4 regions of the Enterobacter sp. KBR-315C3_2022 genome follow, and region 1 is predicted to be linked to each of the others. Evidence: predicted binding sites of a transcription regulator. Region 1 holds the regulator's gene; each other region holds the start of a gene.
What was found. Region 1 encodes sigma-54, which starts transcription at its own class of promoters, with help from an activator protein. Its sites were predicted from a motif close to GTTGGCACANNTTTCGCTNT; they were not measured.
Positions count from the first base shown of each region.

Region 2: the regulator sigma-54 is predicted to act here: its motif matches at 3,121-3,140, upstream of norV (anaerobic nitric oxide reductase flavorubredoxin).
Region 3: the regulator sigma-54 is predicted to act here: its motif matches at 2,829-2,848, upstream of glnK (P-II family nitrogen regulator).
Region 4: the regulator sigma-54 is predicted to act here: its motif matches at 4,149-4,168, upstream of glnA (glutamate--ammonia ligase).

Region 1 is NZ_JBGKEB010000026.1:35,141-40,525, forward strand. It holds gene rapZ (RNase adapter RapZ) at 1-728, opposite strand, end outside; gene ptsN (PTS IIA-like nitrogen regulatory protein PtsN) at 774-1,265, opposite strand; gene hpf (ribosome hibernation promoting factor) at 1,348-1,635, opposite strand; gene rpoN (RNA polymerase factor sigma-54) at 1,658-3,091, opposite strand; gene lptB (LPS export ABC transporter ATP-binding protein) at 3,139-3,864, opposite strand; gene lptA (lipopolysaccharide ABC transporter substrate-binding protein LptA) at 3,871-4,419, opposite strand; gene lptC (LPS export ABC transporter periplasmic protein LptC) at 4,388-4,963, opposite strand; gene kdsC (3-deoxy-manno-octulosonate-8-phosphatase KdsC) at 4,960-5,385, opposite strand, start outside.
Region 2 is NZ_JBGKEB010000015.1:23,176-28,560, reverse strand. It holds gene AB8804_RS15935 (HoxN/HupN/NixA family nickel/cobalt transporter) at 1-411, shown strand, start outside; gene norW (NADH:flavorubredoxin reductase NorW) at 501-1,634, opposite strand; gene norV (anaerobic nitric oxide reductase flavorubredoxin) at 1,631-3,073, opposite strand; gene norR (nitric oxide reductase transcriptional regulator NorR) at 3,261-4,772, shown strand; gene gutQ (arabinose-5-phosphate isomerase GutQ) at 4,765-5,385, opposite strand, start outside.
Region 3 is NZ_JBGKEB010000004.1:130,646-136,030, forward strand. It holds gene AB8804_RS06530 (SmdA family multidrug ABC transporter permease/ATP-binding protein) at 1-904, shown strand, start outside; gene AB8804_RS06535 (SmdB family multidrug efflux ABC transporter permease/ATP-binding protein) at 897-2,678, shown strand; gene glnK (P-II family nitrogen regulator) at 2,901-3,239, shown strand; gene amtB (ammonium transporter AmtB) at 3,275-4,561, shown strand; gene tesB (acyl-CoA thioesterase II) at 4,658-5,385, opposite strand, start outside.
Region 4 is NZ_JBGKEB010000007.1:14,135-19,519, reverse strand. It holds gene AB8804_RS09280 (MFS transporter) at 1-557, shown strand, start outside; gene AB8804_RS09275 (MFS transporter) at 578-1,996, shown strand; gene typA (ribosome-dependent GTPase TypA) at 2,053-3,876, opposite strand; gene glnA (glutamate--ammonia ligase) at 4,253-5,385, shown strand, end outside.

The DNA of each region.
Region 1 (5,385 bases):
ACCGTCAGGTAGCTACGGTTGTTGGTCTCCAGCATAGGTAACCATAGCTCAAGGTAGCTTCGCGTCTGGTAAATAAAATTGTGAACTTCTGTGTGCCTGTCGAGGAACGCTGCGACCGGCTTGTCGAGGCCGGTCATCGGACGCAGCTTCGGGTCCCAGTGCGGGTTCGGCAGGAAGCGCACGTCGAAAACATAGTCCGCATCGATAGGAATGCCGTGCTTGAAGCCGAAGGATTCGAATACCATCGTCAGCTCGCGCTCGCGTTTGCCCAGTAAACGGGTGCGCAGCATTTCCGCCAGCTCGTGCACGGACATTTCGGAGGTGTCGACAATCAGGTCGGCGCGGGAGCGCAGCGGCTCCAGCAGGTCGCTCTCCTCGTCGATGGCGCTTTCCAGGGAAAGATTTTTACTGGAAAGCGGGTGCAAGCGACGCGTGTCGCTGTAGCGACGGATCAGCGTGTTGCGGTCAGCATCGAGGAACAGCAGCTGAGGCGAGAAGGCATCCGGCAGGCTGTTCATGGCCAGCTCGAAGATTTCGGGGGATTCCGGCATGTTGCGGACGTCAATGCTGACCGCCGCCGAGATCTGCCTGTCCGCAAGCGTGCGGGCCAGATCGGGCAGCAGCACCACCGGCAGGTTATCTACGCAGTAAAAACCCATATCTTCCAGCGCGCGCAGGGCTACAGATTTTCCCGAACCCGAACGACCGCTGACGATCATCAGCACCATGTTCCGTTTCTCCTCAGGGCAGCAGATGTGAAGGTCATCTCCCGGCTACTCATCTTCCTGGCGGCCTTCTGTTTCCGTGATAATTTGATAAAGCTCTTCATCGCTTTGCGCGGAGCGCAGCCGACGACAAATGGTTTTATCCGCCAGGCGTTTGGCGACCAGCGAAAGAGTGTGCAGATGCGTTTTCGTCTGATCGGCAGGTACCAGCAGCGCAAAGAGGAGATCGACGGGCTGGTTATCAATCGCGTCAAAGGCGATTGGCGTTTCAAGCTGCACGAAAACACCGACGGCACGCAGGGTGTCTTCTTCCAGTTTGCCGTGGGGGATCGCAATGCCGTTGCCGATGCCGGTACTGCCCATTTTTTCGCGGGTCAGAATGGCTTCGAACACGACCTGCGGCGGCAGGCCCAGCTGTTTTGCGGCCAGCTCACTGATGATCTCCAGCGCACGTTTTTTGCTCTGGCAGTGAACGCCACTGCGGGTACATTCCTGGTTAAGGACATTGCTCAGTTGAAGAGCGGAATCGTTGTTCATCATAATTTCACCTAAGCGCTAACTGTACAAATGGCCCGTTGTGCTCCACAACAGGCCGTCCTGCACCCGTTAACTGCCCGGACAATTAGTGTTGTTTCAGTTTATCTTTATGTTTATTAAGCTGTCGCGCAAGCTTGTCAATCAAGCCGTCGATAGCTGCGTACATGTCTTGCCCTTCCGCACTGGCATGAAGTTCACCCCCGTTAACGTGCAGGGTGGCATCCGAGATGTGAGTCACTTTCTCCACTTTTAACACAACATAGACCTGATTGATCCTCTCGAAATACTGTTCGAGCTTGGCGAACTTCGCGTTCACAAACTCGCGTAAAGCCTCAGTAATTTCGACGTTGTGTCCTGTGATATTGAGCTGCATAGTGTCTTCCTTATCGGTTGTGTCAGACCAGTTGTTTACGCTGGTTTGACGGCGGAATGGATAAAGACTCTCGATACTTCGCAACGGTACGTCGTGCCACCATAATACCCTGATCGGAGAGAAGGGTGGTCAACTTACTGTCGCTCAGTGGCTTCGCGGGGTTTTCCGCGGCGATCAACTTCTTCACCAGAGCGCGAATTGCCGTTGACGAGGCTTCGCCGCCGCCTTCGGTATTCACATGGCTGGAGAAGAAATACTTAAGCTCAAATATGCCGCGCGGACTGTGCAGATACTTCTGCGTGGTCACGCGAGAAATGGTTGATTCGTGCATCTCGACGGCCTGGGCGATATCCGCCAGCACCATCGGTTTCATATACTCTTCGCCCTGCTCGAAGAACGCCTGCTGCTGTTCGACAATGCAGCGGCTGACGCGCAGGAGCGTATCGTTTCGGCTTTCAAGGCTTTTAATCAGCCATCGCGCTTCCTGCAGGTTACTGCGAATGTACTGATTATCGGAATCATTACGCGCGCTGGTGCACAGGGAGGCATATTGCTGATTGATTTGCAGGCGAGGAAGGCTGTCGGAATTGAGTTCAACAACCCATCGGTCGTTATGTTTTCTCACCAGCACGTCCGGAATGACGTATTCCGGCTCGCTGGTCTGGATCGACTGGCCGGGGCGCGGATCGAGCGACTGGATCAGGCTTACCGCTTCCTTAAGCACCTCTTCTTTGAGGCGCGTCACGCGCATGAGCGAGCGGAAATCATGGTTAGCCAGCAGATCGAGATGTTCGCTGACGATCAGGCGGGCTTCGTCAATCCACGGCACCTCTTTACCGAACTGGGAGAGCTGGATCAGCAGGCAGTCGCGCAGATCTTTCGCCGCCACGCCCACCGGGTCGAAGCGCTGGATACGCTTTAAAACGGCTTCAACTTCTTCAAGCTCGATCTCATCGTTACCGATGCTTTCGAGAATATCGTCCAGCGTGACGGTTAAATACCCGGTGTCATCGACGGCATCGACAATTGAGGTCGCAATGGCGCGATCGGTATCGGAGAAGGGCGTCAGCTCCACCTGCCACATCAGGTAATCCTGTAGCGACTGGGTCGTTTCACCCTGATAAACGGGCAGCTCGTCATCCTGATAGTCCGCGCGCGTCCCGGAAGGGGTGCCCGCGGTGTAGATTTCATCCCAGCTGGCGTCGAGAGGCAGCTCGTCCGGCATCTCGTTTTGCTCGAGAGCGTCCGCGGTGTCGAGGGTTTCGGTATCCTGTGTTTGCTGAGCGTCTACTTCGTCATGAAGATCGGTTTGCTCCAGCAGCGGGTTGCTGTCCAGCGCCTGCTGGAGCTCCTGCTGGAGTTCTAACGTGGACAGCTGCAACAGGCGGATTGCCTGCTGGAGCTGCGGCGTCATCGCCAGTTGCTGGCTGAGCCTTAATTGCAAACCTTGCTTCATGTTCAGAGCATTTTTCTCCGCGTCAGCGTTTCGTGACCTCTACCCTATCAGAGTCTGAAGTCTTCCCCAAGGTACACGCGCTTAACATGCTCATCTTCAAGGATCTGCTGCGGCGTACCGTGGGCAATCAGGTGGCCCTGGCTCACGATATACGCGCGCTCGCAAACGGCCAGCGTTTCACGAACGTTGTGGTCGGTGATCAGCACGCCAAGCCCGCTGTCGCGCAGATGCTCGATAATACGTTTGATATCGATAACGGAAATCGGGTCAACGCCGGCAAACGGTTCATCCAGCAGGATGAATTTTGGGTTAGCGGCCAGCGCGCGGGCAATCTCAACGCGGCGGCGTTCACCGCCGGAGAGCGCCTGACCGAGGCTGTCGCGCAGGTGTTCTATGTGGAACTCCTCCATCAGCTCGTTCGCGCGGTCGGTGCGCTGCTCGCTGGTGAGATCGTCACGGATCTGCAGCACGGCCATCAGGTTATCGAAGACGCTCAGGCGACGGAAAATGGAGGCTTCCTGCGGCAGGTAGCCAATACCGCGACGCGCGCGCGCGTGCAGCGGCAGCAGGCTAATGTCTTCATCATCGATGATGATGTTGCCCGCATCGCGAGGCACGATGCCCACGACCATGTAAAAGGTGGTGGTTTTACCCGCACCGTTTGGGCCTAGCAGGCCGACGATTTCGCCTGAATTGACGGTCAGACTGACATCTTCCACGACGCGGCGGCCCTTATAGGCCTTCGCGAGATTTTTAGCAGTTAATGTTGCCATAACGAATTAGTTACTCTTCTTCTGTGCCGGGGCCTGGCTTTTGTCCTGCAGCTGAGACGGAACAAGCACGGTAGTGACGCGTTTGCCTTTCTCGCTGGACGCCTGCATTTTCTGCTCTTTCACCAGGTAGGTGATTTTGTCGCCGGTAATGTTGCTGTCCAGCTGTTCCAGATAGGCGTTACCGGTCAGGATGACGAGATCTTTCGCCAGCTCGTAGTGCATGTGCGACGCGCGGCCTTTGACCGGCTTGCCGTTATCCTGCATTTGGTAGAAGGTTGCAGGATTGCCATAGCCATCAATGATCTCTTTACCCTGCTCGCCGCCAGGGCGGGTCACCACCACTTTATCGGCGTTGATTTTGATCGTGCCCTGGGTCATCACGACGTTGCCGGTAAAGGTGACAACGTTGCCCTGCATATCAAGCGACTGCGCGTCGGATTCGATATGGATTGGCTGCTCGGTATCACCCGTCACAGCCAGCGCGGGAAGGCTGGCCGCCAGCAGCGCGCTGGCCATAACAACTTTAAGGCTGAGTTTGTTTGTTTTGAATTTCATAAGAGGTTCTAACCTTTTCAATCAGCTCGGCGTTTTTGCTGCGTAAGTTCCCGCGCATTTTCATACCGCTGGAATTAAATGTGGTGCCGTACAGGGTCACCAGATCCTGTGACGTCACGTCCTGGGTCACCAGGTTTATCTGGGCGTTATCCGTCGTGATTTTGCGCAGCTGTGCGTCAGGGGTCAGGGCGTTGACTTCAACATGGCCATACAGATAAAGCATACGGTCATTCGTTAATTTTGCTTTGTCAGCCTTGATCGACCACGTTGGGACTTTGTCGGTATCAAAGGTGGTCATGATCGGCTGGGTAAACCATGACACGCTGTCGTCCGAGAAATATTCAACGTGCTGCGCAATCAGGCGATAGTTCAGCGCGCCTTCCGGGCTGTAAACCACGGTGTCGCTATGATCGCTTTTATAGGTTGGGTCGCTGGTGTTGACGACTTCCGCTTGATTATCGTCACGGTCAGCGAGGTTGACGCCAATCAGTATCAGTGCGACAAGCGTTAGCAGAATGATAACCCAACGTCTGGTTTTACTCATATCGATTGCCCTTTGGCCTCATCAAGCTTGCCCTGCGCCAGCAGCAGCAGATCGCAGACTTCGCGGACGGCACCGCGTCCGCCGTGAATGTGGGTAACATAGTCAGCGCGCGGGATCAGCAGCGGATGCGCGTCGGCAACGGCGATACTTAGCCCCACTTCTGCCATCACCGGCCAGTCGATCAGGTCATCTCCCACGTAGGCAACGTTTTCTGGAGCAGCGGCCAGTTTTGCCAGCAAATCCCTGAATGCCGCCATCTTGTCAGATTGCCCCTGATACAGATGGGTGATGCCCAGCGTTTCACAGCGGTCTTCTACCAGTTTAGCTTTTCGACCGGTGATGATGGCAACTTCGATACCGGACGTCAGCGCGCAGCGAATGCCGTAGCCGTCGCGCACGTTAAAGGCCTTGAGCTCTTCGCC
Region 2 (5,385 bases), on a different contig from region 1:
GTGCTCGGCATTTCTGCCGCCAGCGCCTCTCACGGCATGTCGATCTGGTCGATCATGGTCTTCCCGGCGCTTTTCGCCAGCGGCATGGCGCTGGTGGACACGCTCGACAACCTGCTGATGGTGGGCGCGTACGGCTGGGCGTTCAACAAGCCGCAGCGCAAGCTTTACTACAACATGACGATCACCGGCACCTCGGTGGTGGTGGCGCTGTTTATCGGCGGGCTGGAAGCGCTGGGGCTGCTGATGGATAAATTTGGCCTCAGCGGCGGGCTGTGGGACGCGGTGGCGGGGGTGAATGACAACCTCGGCAACGCCGGGTTTGTGGTGGTGGGGCTGTTCGTCGCCTGCTGGCTGATCTCGATGGTCAACTACCGCTGGCGCGGTTACGACGCGCTGGTGGTGCGCTCCTGAACCTCGCAGCCCTTTTTGTTGCCCGGCAGTACGAGGGTTAAGCTTTTAAGTAGGCCGGGTAAGCGAAGCGCCACCCGGCAATGCGAGGGTTAAGCAGGTAACAGTTTCAGCAGCGCGAACGCCTCCTTCATCCGCTCTTCGCTCACTACAAAGGCGCGCAGCTGGCCGCTTTCATCGACGCCGCGCGCCACCATTCCCTGTGGTTCAACGGCGATTTGCCAGCTGAGATCCTGTCGCTGCGTTTCGCCCGCGAGGTGCAGCGGCAGCTCCGGCGTTTTCACCTTCACCAGCATGGCGGGGAGCTTCAGCGGCGCGCTGCCGCCGAGCAGGTTTTTCGCCAGATACATCGCACTGAGCTGAATGGGCTGCAGGAACGGCAGAACCTGGCCGTTGATTTCCGCGCAGTCGCCCAGGGCGTAAATATCCGGCTGGGTGGTTTGCAGGCAGCTGTCGACCTTCACGCCGCGGTGCGTTTCCGCTCCGGCACGATGCGCCAGCGCGGTTTCCGGGCGTAACCCGGTGGCGGCGACCACCACGTCGACCTCCACGCTGCGGCTGCGGTCGAGCGTCGCGCGAATGCCGCCCTCGGTTTTCACCAGCCCCTGAAGCTGCGATTTCAGCAACAGGTGCACGCCCATATCGGTCAGGCGATGCTGTAAGCGACTGCTTACTTCTGCGGGCATCAGCGCCGAGAGTATGCTGGCCGCGTGGTCGACGAGAGTGACCGATTTTCCCGCCCGGCAGAAGTCCATCGCCAGCTCGGTGCCAATCAGGCCGCCGCCGACAATCATCACCCGCCGCGCGTCGCGGAGCACGGTTTCGCTGGCCTGGTACTCCTGCTGGCTGTTGAGCGTGATCATCAGCTCGCGGCCCTCAACCGGCGGCACGAAGGCGGTTGCCCCCGTTGCCAGCACCAGCCTGTCGTACTGCCACGTCCGATCTTTGGCTTTCACCACGCGGGCAGCGGCGTCGATGTCGGTAATCCGGGTGTAGGGGAACAGGCGCAGGTTAAACTGCTCGGCGAACTCCCCCGCCGTCTGGCGGGTGAGGTCTTCGGCGCGCAGGTTCTGGCTCATCACGTGGCTCAAATCCGGCTTGTTGTACTCGTCCATGCTGTCGGCGGCGATCACCGTCAGCGGCACGCTCGCGTCCTGCTTGCGGATATTTTTCACCAGCTGGCGGGCGGCAAAGCCCGAGCCGATGATAACGATCCCGTTGCTCATTTTGCCTCCGTCGCCAGTTCGTCAAAAACGTCTTTGCCGAGGGAACATTCCGGGCAGAGGAAGTTGTCCGGCACCTCGCTCCACGGCGTGCCCGGAGCGACGTCCTGCAGCGGCTCGCCCAGTTCCGGGTCGTAAATCCACTGGCAGACGCTGCACTGCATGCGCGGGCCGAGATCGGCGCTGGCTGCTGCGGCACAGGCTGGCGGCTGTTCGACGGTTTTTGCTGAAGCTTCAGGAAGCGGTGCAAGCGCCCACTGACGCGCAACGTCACGCCCGTGCTGGCGGCAGATTTCCAGCGCGTCGATATCCGGACGCCATTTTGCCTTCAGGCTCATCGACATCTCAAAGCCGGCATCCTGTAAACGCGTGGAGAGGCGGTCAACCGCGCCGCCGCTCCAGCCGTGGGAGCCAAAGGCGCTGGCGCGCTTGTTGCGAAAGCGCAGGCCGGTCATCTCCTCCACCAGCCCGGCAATTTTCGGCATCATCACGTTGTTCATCGTGGAGGTGCCCACCAGCACCCCCTTGGAGCGGAAGACGTTGGTCAGGATCTCGTTTTTATCGCTGCGCGCCACGTTGAAGATTTTCACCGCCACGTTCGGGTCGACTTCGTTAATGCCCTGAGCAATCGCGTCCGCCATCATGCGGGTGTTGTTGGACATGGTGTCGTAGAAAATGGTGATGCGGTCTTCCTGATAGTCCGCCGCCCACTTCAGGTACAGCTCGACGATCTGGGTTGGGTTTTCGCGCCACACCACGCCGTGGGAGGTGGCAATCATATCCACCGGCAGGTTGAAGCCGAGGATCTCGGTGATTTTCGGCGTCACCAGGCGGCTGAACGGCGTCAGGATGTTGGCGTAGTAGCGCTGGCACTGCTCGAACAGCTCGGTCTGGTCCACTTCGTCGTTAAACAGGCGCTCGTCGCAGTAGTGCTGGCCGAAGGCGTCGTTGCTGAACAGCACCGCGTCGCCGGTCATGTAGGTCATCATGCTGTCCGGCCAGTGGAGCATCGGCGTTTCAACGAAGATCAGCTGCTTGCCGTTGCCGATATCCAGCGCGTCGCCGGTTTTCACGGTGTGGAAGTTCCACTCCGGATGGTGGTGATGGCCGTTGATGGAATCGATGGCGTTGGTGGTGCAGTAGATTGGCGTGTCCGGAATGTGGGACATCAGCTCGGTCAGCGCCCCGGCGTGGTCCTCTTCCGCGTGGTTGATGATGATGTAGTCGATGTCGTTCAGGTCGATTTCGCCGCGCAGGTTCTGCACGAACTCGCGGCTGAATTTGTGATCGACGGTATCGATCAGCACGTTTTTGCCTTCGCGAATGAGATAGCTGTTATAGCTGCTGCCGCGCAGCGTTTTGTATTCCGTCCCGTGGAAATCACGCACTTCCCAGTCGCGTTGACCAACCCAATGAATGTTATTTTTAACCAGAATAGACATAGCAACCTCAGCGTTAATATCGCATGTTCAAAAAAGATGGGTTAGCTATATCAAGTTGCGTGCCAACTTTTATTTTATTGATTTTAAAGGTTTTTAATTTTTATTATCCGAAATGATTAGTCATTATGACTATGTGTTTTATTGTCAATATGACATGATGCATTGTCAAAATGACAGCGAGGCGCAGATGAGCTTTTCCGTAGACGTGCTGGCGAAGATCGCCATTGAATTGCAAACCGGTATCGGCCACCCGGATCGTTTTCAGCGGCTGATCTCCACGCTGCGCCACGTGCTGGGCTGCGACGCCTCGGCGCTGCTGCGCTACGAGGGGCGGCAGTTTATTCCGCTGGCGATCGACGGGCTGGCGCAGGACGTGCTGGGGCGGCGCTTTACGCTCGAAGGCCACCCGCGCCTCGTGACCATCGCCCGCGCCGGTGACGTGGTGCGCTTCCCGGCGGACAGCTCGCTGCCCGACCCGTATGACGGCCTTATTCCCGGTCAGGAAAGCCTGAAGGTTCACGCCTGCATCGGCCTGCCGCTGTTTGCCGGACAAAACCTGATTGGCGCGCTGACGCTGGACGGCATGTCCCCTGACCAGTTCGACACCTTCAGCGACGAAGAGCTTCGGCTGATCGCCGCCCTGGCCTCCGGGGCGCTCAACAACGCGCTGCTGATTGAACAGCTGGAGAGCCAGAACATTCTGCCGGGCAGCCCGGCGGCGTTTGAGCAGGTCGCGCACACGGAGATGATCGGCCTGTCGCCGGGCATGGTGCAGCTTAAGAAAGAGATCGAGATTGTGGCGGCGTCCGATCTTAACGTGCTGATTTTCGGCGAAACCGGGACCGGGAAAGAGCTGGTGGCGAAAGCCATCCACGAGGCCTCGCCGCGCGCGGTGAACCCGCTGGTCTATCTTAACTGCGCCGCGCTGCCGGAAAGCGTGGCGGAGAGCGAGCTGTTCGGCCACGTGAAGGGGGCGTTTACCGGGGCCATCAGCAACCGCAGCGGCAAGTTTGAGATGGCGGACAACGGCACGCTGTTCCTCGATGAAATCGGCGAACTTTCCCTGTCGTTACAGGCCAAGCTGCTGCGCGTGCTGCAGTACGGCGATATTCAGCGCGTCGGCGACGACCGCAGCTTGCGCGTTGACGTGCGCGTGCTGGCGGCCACCAACCGCGACCTGCGCGAGGCGGTGCTGGCCGGGGCGTTTCGCGCCGATCTGTTCCATCGCCTGAGCGTGTTCCCCCTCTCCGTGCCGCCGCTGCGCGAGCGCGGTGAAGACGTGGTGCTGCTGGCGGGGTATTTCTGCGAGCAGTGTCGGCTGAAAATGGGGCTGTCCCGCGTGGTGCTGAGCCCCGGCGCGCGAGCACACCTGCTGAGCTACGGCTGGCCGGGCAACGTGCGCGAGCTTGAGCACGCCATTCACCGCGCGGTGGTGCTGGCGCGGGCGACGCGTTCGGGCGACGAGGTGGTGATCCACGCTGGCCATTTTGCCCTGCATGACGAAGGCGTGACGGTCGTCACCCCTGAGGCGCCCGAGATTGCGCGCGAGAACCTGCGCGAGGCGACGGAAGCATTTCAGCGCCAGAGGATCGCCCGGGCGCTTGAGCAAAACAACCGCAGCTGGGCGGCGTGCGCGCGGGCGCTGGAGATGGACGTCGCCAACCTGCACCGGCTGGCGAAGCGTCTGGGCCTTAAATAATGCCGGCCTGGTAGAAATCCTGCAGGTTAATGGCGCCGCACAGCCTGCCATTTTCGTCGACCACCGGCGCGGCGGTGATTTTGCGCTTCATCAGCACCTCTTTGGCCTCGATGGCGCGGCTGTCGGCGTTTAGCGTCAGGCCACCGTGGGTCATCGCTTTTGCAACCTCTGATTCCAGCCTGCCGCCGCCCACCAGCCAGCGGCGCAGGTCGCCGTCGGTAAAGACTCCTTTCACGAAGCTGTCGCTGTCGCATACGGCCACCAGCCCCAGCCCGGTGCGGCTCAGTTCCAGCATTGCGTCCATCACGCTGGTCTCAAGCTTGACCTGCGGGATGGCGTCGTCGGTGCGCATCAGGTGATGCACCTTGTTGAGCAGGCGCGCGCCGAGCGCTCCCGCCGGATGCGAACGGGCAAAATCCTCTTCGTTGAAGCCGCGCGCCTGCATTACCGCCATCGCCAGCGCGTCGCCCATCATCAGCGTATTGACGGTGCTGGAGGTGGGCGCCAGGTGCATCGGGCAGGCCTCGCGCTCAACGGAGATATCCAGCACGGCCTTCGCGGCCAGCGCCAGCGGCGAGCGGGACTTGCCGGTCATCGCCAGCAGGGCGACCGA
Region 3 (5,385 bases), on a different contig from region 1:
GATGCTGGCGCTCGCCTGGATGTTCAACATCGTCGAGCGCGGCAGCGCCGCCTACAGCCGCATCCGCGCGATGCTGGCCGAAGCGCCGGTGGTTAACGACGGCAGCAGGCCTCTGCCTGAAGGCCGCGGGGTGATACAGGCGTCTGTTCGCGAGTTTACCTACCCGCAGGCGGAGCATCCGGTGCTCGAAAACGTCAGCTTTACGCTGCAGCCCGGCCAGATGCTGGGGATTTGCGGCCCAACGGGCGCCGGAAAAAGCACCGTTCTGTCGCTGCTCCAGCGCCACTTCGACGTCACGCAGGGCGATATCCGCTTCCACGACATTCCGCTCGACGAGCTGCTGCTGGACGACTGGCGCAGCCGCCTGGCGGTCGTCAGCCAGACGCCGTTTTTATTCTCCGACACCATCGCCAACAACATTGCGCTGGGCTGCCCGACGGCAACGCAGGCGGAGATTGAGCACGTGGCGCGCTTAGCCAGCGTGCACGAGGATATTTTGCGGCTGCCGCAGGGCTATGAAACGGAAGTGGGCGAGCGCGGCGTGATGCTCTCCGGCGGGCAAAAGCAGCGCATCTCCATAGCGAGGGCGCTGCTGCTGAACGCTGAAATCCTGATCCTGGACGACGCGCTTTCTGCCGTCGACGGGCGCACCGAGCACCAGATCCTGCACAACCTGCGCCAGTGGGGCGAGGGGCGCACGGTGATCATCAGCGCGCATCGTCTTTCTGCGCTGACGGAAGCAAATGAAATTTTAGTGCTTCAGCACGGGCATATTGCCCAGCGCGGCCAGCACGAGCAGCTTGCCGACCAGCCGGGCTGGTATCGCGACATGTACCGCTACCAGCAGCTCGAAGCAGCGCTGGATGATGCCCCCGAGCAGGGTCAGGAGGCGAAAGATGCGTAATTTTGGACAGCTATGGCCAACGCTCAAGCGCCTGCTGGCGTACGGTTCTCCCTGGCGCAAGCCGCTGTCGATTGCCGTGCTCCTGCTATGGATCGCGGCGATTGCCGAAGTGAGCGGCCCGCTGCTCATCAGCTACTTTATCGACAACATGGTGGCGAAAAGCTATATGCCGCTGGGGCTGGTGGCCGGGCTTGGCGTCGCCTACGTGGGGCTGCAAATCACCGCGGCCTCGCTGCACTACGCCCAGTCGCTGCTCTTTAACCGGGCGGCCGTTGGCGTGGTGCAGCAGCTGCGAACGGACGTGATGGATGCAGCGCTGCGCCAGCCGCTCAGCGAGTTCGACACCCAGCCGGTCGGGCAGGTGATTTCGCGCGTCACCAACGATACCGAAGTCATTCGCGATCTCTACGTCACCGTGGTCGCCACCGTGCTGCGCAGCGCGGCGCTGATTGGCGCGATGCTGGTGGCGATGTTTAGCCTCGACTGGCGCATGGCGCTGGTGGCCATCACCATCTTCCCGGCGGTGCTGATCGTGATGGTGATTTACCAGCGCTACAGCACGCCGATCGTTCGCCGCGTGCGCGCCTATCTGGCGGACATCAATGACGGCTTTAACGAAGTGATCAACGGCATGAGCGTGATCCAGCAGTTCCGCCAGCAGGCGCGGTTTGGCGAGCGTATGGGCGAGGCCAGCCGCTCGCACTATATGGCACGCATGCAAACCCTGCGCCTTGACGGCTTCCTGCTGCGTCCGCTCCTGAGCCTCTTCTCCGCGCTGGTGCTGTGCGGGCTGCTGATGCTGTTTGGCCTGACGACGCGCGGCACCATTGAGGTGGGGGTGCTGTACGCGTTTATCAGCTATCTTGGGCGGCTTAACGAGCCGCTGATCGAGCTGACGACCCAGCAGTCGATGCTGCAGCAGGCCGTTGTGGCCGGGGAACGCGTGTTTGAGCTGATGGACCGACCGCGGCAGACCTACGGCAGCGACGAGCGGCCTCTGCAAAGCGGCAGCATCACGTTTGATAACGTCTCGTTCGCCTATCGCGAAGACCGGCTGGTGCTCCAGGACATTAACCTTGACGTCCCGTCGCGCGGCTTCGTGGCGCTGGTCGGGCACACCGGCAGCGGCAAGAGCACCCTCGCCAGCCTGCTGATGGGTTACTACCCGTTAACGCACGGGGAGATCCGCCTGGACGGGCGTCCGCTCGCCTCGCTCAGCCACGGCGTGCTGCGCAAAGGCGTGGCGATGGTGCAGCAAGATCCGGTCGTGCTGGCGGATACGTTCTATGCCAACGTCACGCTGGGCCGTCCGTATAACCAGGAGCAGGTCTGGGACGTGCTGGAAAAAGTGCAGCTGGCGGAGCTGGCGCGCGGGTTCAGCGACGGCATCAATACGAAGCTGGGCGAGCAGGGGAATAACCTCTCCGTCGGTCAAAAGCAGCTTCTGGCGCTGGCGCGCGTGCTGATTGAGACGCCGCAGGTGCTGATCCTCGACGAAGCGACGGCCAGCATTGACTCCGGCACGGAGCAGGCTATCCAGCAGGCGCTGGCCGCCGTACGCGACCATACGACGCTGGTGGTGATTGCCCACCGCCTTTCCACGATCGTTGAGGCGGACACCATTCTGGTGCTGCATCGCGGCCAGGCCGTCGAGCGCGGGACGCACAAACAGCTGCTGGAGGCCAAAGGCCGCTACTGGCAGATGTATCAGCTCCAGCTGGCGGGCGAAGAGCTCGCCGCCAGCGCGCGCGAAGAAGAAACCCTTAGCGCCTGATGCACTAAAAGCAGGCAATGCGCTGACGCTCGTCGCTGTTGGTGCAAAACGGAAACGCGCCATGCACTGCCATGGTGCGTTTTTTTTCGCCCGTCCTGTCCTTCCCGCGCATTTACGCGCGTTCAACCGCGTATTCACCTCCATTCCTGTTTTGGCACACCGCTTGCAATAGCTTTCACGTGCGAGCTGCGGCCATTGGCAAATTCTGACTGGAGGGGATTTATGAAGCTGGTTACGGTGATTATTAAACCATTCAAACTTGAAGACGTGCGTGAAGCGCTCTCTTCCATGGGGATTCAGGGCCTGACGGTCACCGAAGTGAAAGGCTTCGGTCGTCAGAAAGGGCATGCCGAACTGTATCGCGGGGCGGAGTACAGCGTTAATTTCCTGCCGAAAGTGAAAATAGACGTCGCGATTGCTGACGATCAGCTCGACGAGGTTGTTGAAGCGGTGAGCAAAGCGGCCTACACCGGAAAAATTGGCGACGGCAAAATTTTCGTTGCTGAACTGCAGCGCGTCATTCGCATCCGTACCGGCGAATCTGACGAAGCGGCACTGTAATTAACGCCTGGCACACAGTGATAGGGATCGAGAAAATGAAGATAGCAAAAATGACAACAGGTCTGGCATCGTTAGCGCTGCTGCCGGGTGCGGCCATGGCTGCACCAGCGGTGGCGGATAAAGCCGACAACGCTTTTATGATGATCTGCACCGCGCTGGTGCTGTTCATGACTATCCCGGGCATTGCGCTGTTTTACGGCGGCCTGATCCGCGGTAAAAACGTGCTGTCGATGCTGACCCAGGTTGCCGTGACCTTCGCGCTGGTCTGCGTGCTGTGGGTGGTGTACGGCTATTCGCTGGCCTTCGGGGAAGGCAACGCCTTCTTCGGCAACTTCAACTGGGCGATGCTCAAAAACATCGAATTGACCGCGCTGATGGGCAGCTTCTACCAGTATATCCACGTCGCGTTTCAGGGCTCGTTTGCCTGTATCACCGTGGGGCTTATCGTCGGCGCGCTGGCGGAGCGCATCCGCTTCTCGGCGGTACTGATTTTCGTGGTGGTCTGGCTGACCCTCTCTTACGTGCCGATTGCGCACATGGTCTGGGGCGGCGGCCTGCTGGCGTCACACGGCGCGCTGGACTTTGCGGGCGGTACCGTTGTGCACATCAACGCCGCGGTAGCGGGCCTGGTGGGCGCCTACCTGATTGGCAAGCGCGTGGGCTTTGGCAAAGAAGCGTTTAAACCGCACAACCTGCCGATGGTGTTTACCGGTACCGCGATCCTCTACTTCGGCTGGTTTGGCTTTAACGCCGGTTCTGCCAGCGCGGCGAACGAAATCGCGGCTCTGGCTTTCGTCAACACCGTTGTTGCCACGGCGGGGGCCATTCTCTCCTGGGTGTTTGGCGAATGGGCCGTTCGCGGCAAGCCGTCGCTGCTGGGCGCGTGTTCCGGTGCGATTGCCGGCCTGGTCGGGATCACGCCAGCTTGTGGTTACGTGGGCGTGGGCGGTGCGCTGCTTATCGGCCTGGTCGCCGGTCTGGCGGGCCTGTGGGGCGTTACCGCGCTGAAACGCGTGCTGCGCGTTGACGACCCTTGCGACGTATTCGGCGTTCACGGCGTGTGCGGCATCATCGGCTGTATTATGACGGGCATCTTCGCCGCGAAATCGCTGGGTGGCGTGGGCTACGCGGAGGGTGTGACCATGGTTCATCAGGTGCTGGTGCAGCTGGAAAGCATCGCCATCACCGTCGTCTGGTCCGGCGTGGTGGCCTTTATCGGCTACAAGCTGGCGGACATGACCGTTGGCCTGCGCGTGCCGGAAGAGCAGGAGCGCGAGGGGCTGGACGTCAACAGCCACGGCGAGAATGCGTATAATGCCTGAGTAGAGTCCGCTGCCCGGTGGCGCTGCGCTTACCGGGCCTGCGTGTTGTGCTTTTGTAGGCCGGGTCAGGCGAAGCCGCCACCCGGCTTTTTAACGTCAACCGCGATTGCGCATCACCCCTTCCTGCACCGTTGACGCGACCAGAACGCCATCCTGCGTGTAGAACTCACCGCGCACAAACCCGCGCGCGCTCGAGGCCGACGTGCTCTCGACGCTGTACAACAGCCAGTCGTTCATATCAAACGGACGGTGGAACCACATCGAGTGATCGATGGTAGCGACCTGCATCCCTTTTTCCAGGAATCCGACGCCGTGCGGCTGAAGCGCCACCGGCAGGAAATTGAAATCAGACGCATAGCCCAGCAGATTCTGGTGAACGCGGAAATCCTCCGGCACCGTGCCGTTAGCGCGCATCCAGACCTGGCGCTTCGGCTCGGCGGTATGGCCCTTCATCGGATTGTGAAATTCCACCGGGCGGATCTCCAGCGGCTTGTCGCACAGGAATTTTTCCTTCGCCTGCGGTGGCAGCAGGTGGGCGAGCGCGCGGGCGATCTCCGTTTCGGATTTCAGATCGTCCGGCAACGGGGCGGGCGGCATCGTTTTTTGATGCTCATAGCCCGGCTCCGGCGCCTGGAAAGAGGCGGTCATGTAGAAGATCGGTTTGCCGTTCTGGATCGCCGCAACGCGGCGCGCGCTAAAGCTGTTGCCGTCGCGAAGCACCTCAACGTCGTACACGATCGGCTTTGCGCTGTCGCCAGGGCGCAGAAAATAGCTATGGAAGGAGTGCACCAGACGGTCTGCCGGAACGGTCTCCTTTGCGGCAT
Region 4 (5,385 bases), on a different contig from region 1:
TTCTTTTGTCCTGGATGGGCTTCTTCAGCATGGGCTGCATCTTTGTCGGCGTGTTTTTGATGCCCGGCGCGGTGCGGCGCTTCGGCAAGAAAAAGGTCTATCTCGGCGGCCTGCTGATTTGGGTGACAGGCGATCTGCTCAACTACTTCTTCGGCGGCGGCTCGGTGAGCTTTGTGGCGTTCTCCTGCCTGGCGTTTTTCGGTTCCGCTTTCGTTAACAGCCTGAACTGGGCGCTGGTGTCCGACACCGTTGAATACGGCGAGTGGCGAACCGGCGTGCGCTCGGAAGGTACGGTATACACCGGTTTTACCTTCTTTCGCAAAGTCTCCCAGGCGCTGGCCGGTTTCTTCCCTGGACTGATGCTCACGCAAATCGGCTATGTGCCCAACGTGGTGCAATCCACCAGCACGGTGGAAGGCCTTCGCGAGCTGATTTTTATCTGGCCGAGCGCGCTGGCGGTCATCACCATCGTGGCAATGGGCTTTTTCTATACCCTCGATGAGAAGATGTACGTCCGCATCGTAAAAGAAATCGAAACGCGTAAGCGTACGGCCTGATGGACAATGAGAGGGCAACTATGACGCTTCACAACCCGTTAACCCTGACGCTGAGCCTGCGGGAGAAATGTGCCTATGGCCTTGGCGACGTAGGCTCAAACCTGATGCTGAGCATCGGCACGCTGTATCTGCTGAAGTTCTATACCGACGAGCTGGGGATGCCGGCTTTTTACGGCGGCGTGATTTTCCTGGTGGCGAAATTTTTCACCGCCTTTACCGACATGCTTACCGGCGTGCTGCTCGACTCGCGAAGGAACATCGGTGCCAGAGGGAAATTCCGTCCGTTCATTCTTTATGCGTCTTTACCGGTCGCCATTGTCTCCGCCGCGCAGTTTATGGCGAATGACTTTAGCCTGACGGTCAAAACCGCCCTCGCCACCGCGTTGTTTATGCTGTTTGGCCTGTTCTACAGCCTGATGAACTGCTCTTATGGCGCGATGGTGCCGGCTATCACCAAAAATCCGCAGGAGCGGGCGCATCTCGCCGCCTGGCGACAGGGTGGAGCAACCCTGGGCCTGCTGATCTGCACCGTTGGATTTATGCCCATTCAGGGGCTGTTCAGCGCGAAACCGTCGCTGGGTTATCTGGTGGCTGCGCTGCTGTTCGTCACCGTCGGGCTGTTTTGCATGTGGGGGTGCTACAGCGGCGTGAAGGAGCGCTACATTGAGCGCTCGCCCGATCACCATAAGCCGACCATTGTGAAATCGATCTGCGCCATCTTTCGCAATCCCCCGCTGCTGGTGTTATGCATTGCGAATCTCTGCACGCTGGCGGCTTTCAACATCAAGCTGGCCATTCAGGTCTACTACACGCAGTACGTTTTAAACGACGTTCAGCTGCTGGCATGGATGGGCTTTTTTAGCATGGGCTGCATTTTACTCGGCGTGCTGCTCGTTCCTGCCGCGGTGAAGCGCTTTGGCAAGAAACAGGTGTATCTGGGCGGGCTGGTTCTGTGGGCCGCTGGCGATATGCTGAACTTTGTCTGGGGCAGCAGCTCTGCGCTGTTCGTGGCGTTCTCCTGCGTCGCATTCTTCGGCACGGCGTTCGTTAACAGCCTCAACTGGGCGCTGGTGCCGGATACGGTCGACTATGGCGAATGGAAAACGGGGATCCGTGCTGAAGGCTCGGTGTATACCGGCTATACCTTCTCGCGGAAAATATCCGCCGCGCTGGCGGGCTTCTTACCCGGCATTATGCTGACGCAAATTGGCTATGTGCCGAATGTCGTCCAAAGCGCCGGGGCGCTGTCCGGTTTGCGCCAGCTTATCTTCCTCTGGCCCTGCGCGCTGGCTATTCTCGCGGCATTAACGATGGGGCTTTTTTACAGGCTCAACGAGGCGCGGTTTGCGCTGATCATCGAAGAACTGGCCCGGCGTAAGCAGGTACAGGTTTCAGATACCGCAAAAATTAATGCCCGGGACACGCTGAGCACCGCCTGAACGTCAGCCACAAAAAAGCCGCTGAAGTCAGCGGCTTTTTTCATTCAGAGTAAAAATTACTCTTCTTTCGCACCGCGCATTGCGCGTTTACGATCGTTCTCGGTCAGGTGACGTTTACGGATACGAATTGACTGTGGAGTCACTTCTACCAGTTCGTCATCATCGATGAACTCCAGAGCCTGCTCCAGGGTCATCTTGATCGGTGGAACCAGAACCGTTGCTTCGTCCGTACCGGACGCACGCATGTTGGTCAGTTTCTTACCGGTCAGGCAGTTTACGGTCAGGTCGTTAGAACGGCTGTGAATACCGATGATCTGGCCTTCGTACACTTCCGCACCGTGACCCAGGAACAGCTTACCGCGGTCCTGCAGGCTGAACAGTGCAAACGCAACCGCTTTGCCCTGACCGTTGGAGATCAGCACGCCGTTGTTACGCTGGCCCACGTCGCCCGGACGAACGTCGTCGTAGTGGCTGAAGGTGGAGTACAGCAGACCGGTACCAGAGGTCATGGTCATGAACTCTGAACGGAAGCCGATCAGGCCGCGGCTTGGGATCACGTAGTCGAGACGCACGCGGCCTTTGCCGTCTGGATTCATGTTTTTCAGGTCGCCTTTACGCTCGCCCAGCGCCTGCATTACAGAACCCTGGTGCTGCTCTTCAACGTCCAGGGTCACGTTTTCGAACGGCTCTTGTTTGCGGCCGTCGATTTCGCGGAAGATAACTTTCGGACGGGAAACCGCCATTTCGAAACCTTCACGACGCATGTTTTCGATCAGAACTGACAGGTGCAGCTCACCACGACCGGAAACGCGGAATGCGTCCGCATCTGGGGTTTCTTCAACGCGCAGCGCAACGTTGTGCACCAGCTCTTTGTTCAGGCGGTCAAGGATCTGACGAGAGGTAACGAACTTACCTTCTTTACCACAGAACGGAGAGGTGTTGACGTTGAAAAACATGGATACGGTTGGTTCATCAACGGACAGGGCCGGCAGCGCTTCGACGTTCTGCGGATCGCAGATGGTGTCGGAGATGTTCAGCTCACCCAGACCGGTGATGGCAATGATATCGCCCGCTTCAGCAATGTCGCTCTCGATACGCTCAAGACCCAGGTGAGTCAGGACTTTACCGACTTTACCGTTACGGGTTTTGCCTTCGCTATCGATGATAGTGACCTGCTGGTTAGGCTTAACTTTACCGCGCTTGATGCGACCAATGCCGATGACGCCAACGTAGTTGTTGTAGTCCAGCTGAGAGATCTGCATCTGCAGGGTGCCGTCGAGATCGACGTTTGGAGCCGGAACACGGTCAACAATCGCCTGATACAGCGGGGTCATGTCTTCAGCCATGTCTTCGTGGTCCAGACCGGCGATACCGTTCAGCGCAGAAGCGTAAACGATAGGGAAGTCCAGCTGCTCGTCGGTCGCGTCGAGGTTAACGAACAGGTCGAATACCTGATCAACAACCCAGTCAGGACGCGCGCCAGGGCGGTCAACTTTGTTGATAACAACAATTGGCTTCAGACCATGGGCAAACGCCTTTTTGGTCACAAAGCGCGTCTGCGGCATTGGGCCATCCATTGCGTCAACGACCAGCAGAACGGAGTCTACCATGGACATTACACGTTCAACTTCACCACCGAAGTCGGCGTGGCCTGGGGTATCAACGATGTTGATACGGTAGTCATTCCATTTGATGGCGGTGTTTTTGGCGAGGATGGTAATCCCACGCTCTTTCTCCAAATCGTTGGAGTCCATCACGCGTTCTTGAGTTTCGGCACGAGCATCAAACGTACCGGACTGCTGCAGCAGCTTATCAACCAGGGTAGTTTTACCATGGTCGACGTGCGCGATGATGGCGATGTTACGCAATTTTTCGATCACAACTTTGCCTCAGGCATTTAGAAATAGCGCGTTATTGTACACGGATTAATCGCACTACAAAACAGGATCACAAACATCCCCCGCAAACAAGTATTGCAGAGATGCTTTGTGATCGCTTTCACGGAGCGGTAAAAGGGCACTTTAACGTAAATTGCACCAATATGGTGCTCAATGTTCACATTGAAGCACTATACTGGTGCAACAAATCCATTGTAGTGCAGCACTTTTGCACTATGGTGCGCATGATAACGCCTTTTTGGGGTGTTTTAAAAGTTGGCACAGATTTCGCTTTACAGAAATACAGTAAAAAAATGGCAGCACGGCCGATTTGAAGACCTCGTTACCACGACGACAATGACCAATCTGGAGAGTAAGTATGTCCGCTGAACACGTTTTGACGATGCTGAACGAACATGAAGTGAAGTTTGTTGATCTGCGCTTCACCGATACCAAAGGTAAAGAACAGCACGTCACAATTCCTGCTCATCAGGTGAACGCCGAATTCTTTGAAGAAGGCAAAATGTTTGACGGCTCCTCCATCGGCGGCTGGAAAGGCATTAACGAATCCGACATGGTTCTGATGCCAGACGCCTCTACTGCGCTCATTGACCCGTTCTTCGAAGAGTCTACGCTGATCATCCGTTGCGATATCCTCGAGCCAGGCACGCTGCAGGGCTACGACCGCGACCCGCGCTCCATCGCGAAACGCGCTGAAGAGTATCTACGTTCTACCGGCATCGCGGACACCGTGCTGTTCGGGCCAGAGCCTGAGTTCTTCCTGTTCGACGACATCCGCTTCGGCGCAACGATTTCCGGTTCTCACGTGGCTATCGATGACATCGAAGGCGCGTGGAACTCCTCCACCAAATACGAAGGTGGTAACAAAGGTCACCGTCCTGGCGTGAAAGGCGGTTACTTCCCGGTTCCTCCGGTCGATTCTTCACAGGACATCCGCTCTACCATGTGTCTGATCATGGAAGAGATGGGCCTGGTGGTTGAAGCGCATCACCACGAAGTGGCTACTGCTGGCCAGAACGAAATCGCAACCCGCTTTAACACCATGACCAAGAAAGCGGACGAGATTCAGATCTACAAATACGTTGTGCACAACGTGGCGCACCGTTTCGGTAAAACCGCGACCTTCATGCCAAAACCGATGTTTGGCGACAACGGTTCCGGTATGCACTGCCACATGTCCCTGTCCAAGAACGGTACCAACCTGTTCTCTGGCGACAAGTATGCCGGTCTGTCCGAGCAGGCGCTGCACTACATCGGCGGTGTGATTAAGCACGCTAAAGCGATCAACGCCCTGGCGAACCCAACCACCAACTCCTACAAGCGTCTGGTCCCAGGCTACGAAGCGCCGGTTATGCTGGCCTACTCTGCCCGTAACCGTTCCGCTTCTATCCGTATCCCGGTGGTTGCTTCTCCGAAAGCGCGTCGTATCGAAGTGCGCTTCCCGGACCCGGCGGCTAACCCATACCTGTGCTTCGCCGCGCTGCTGATGGC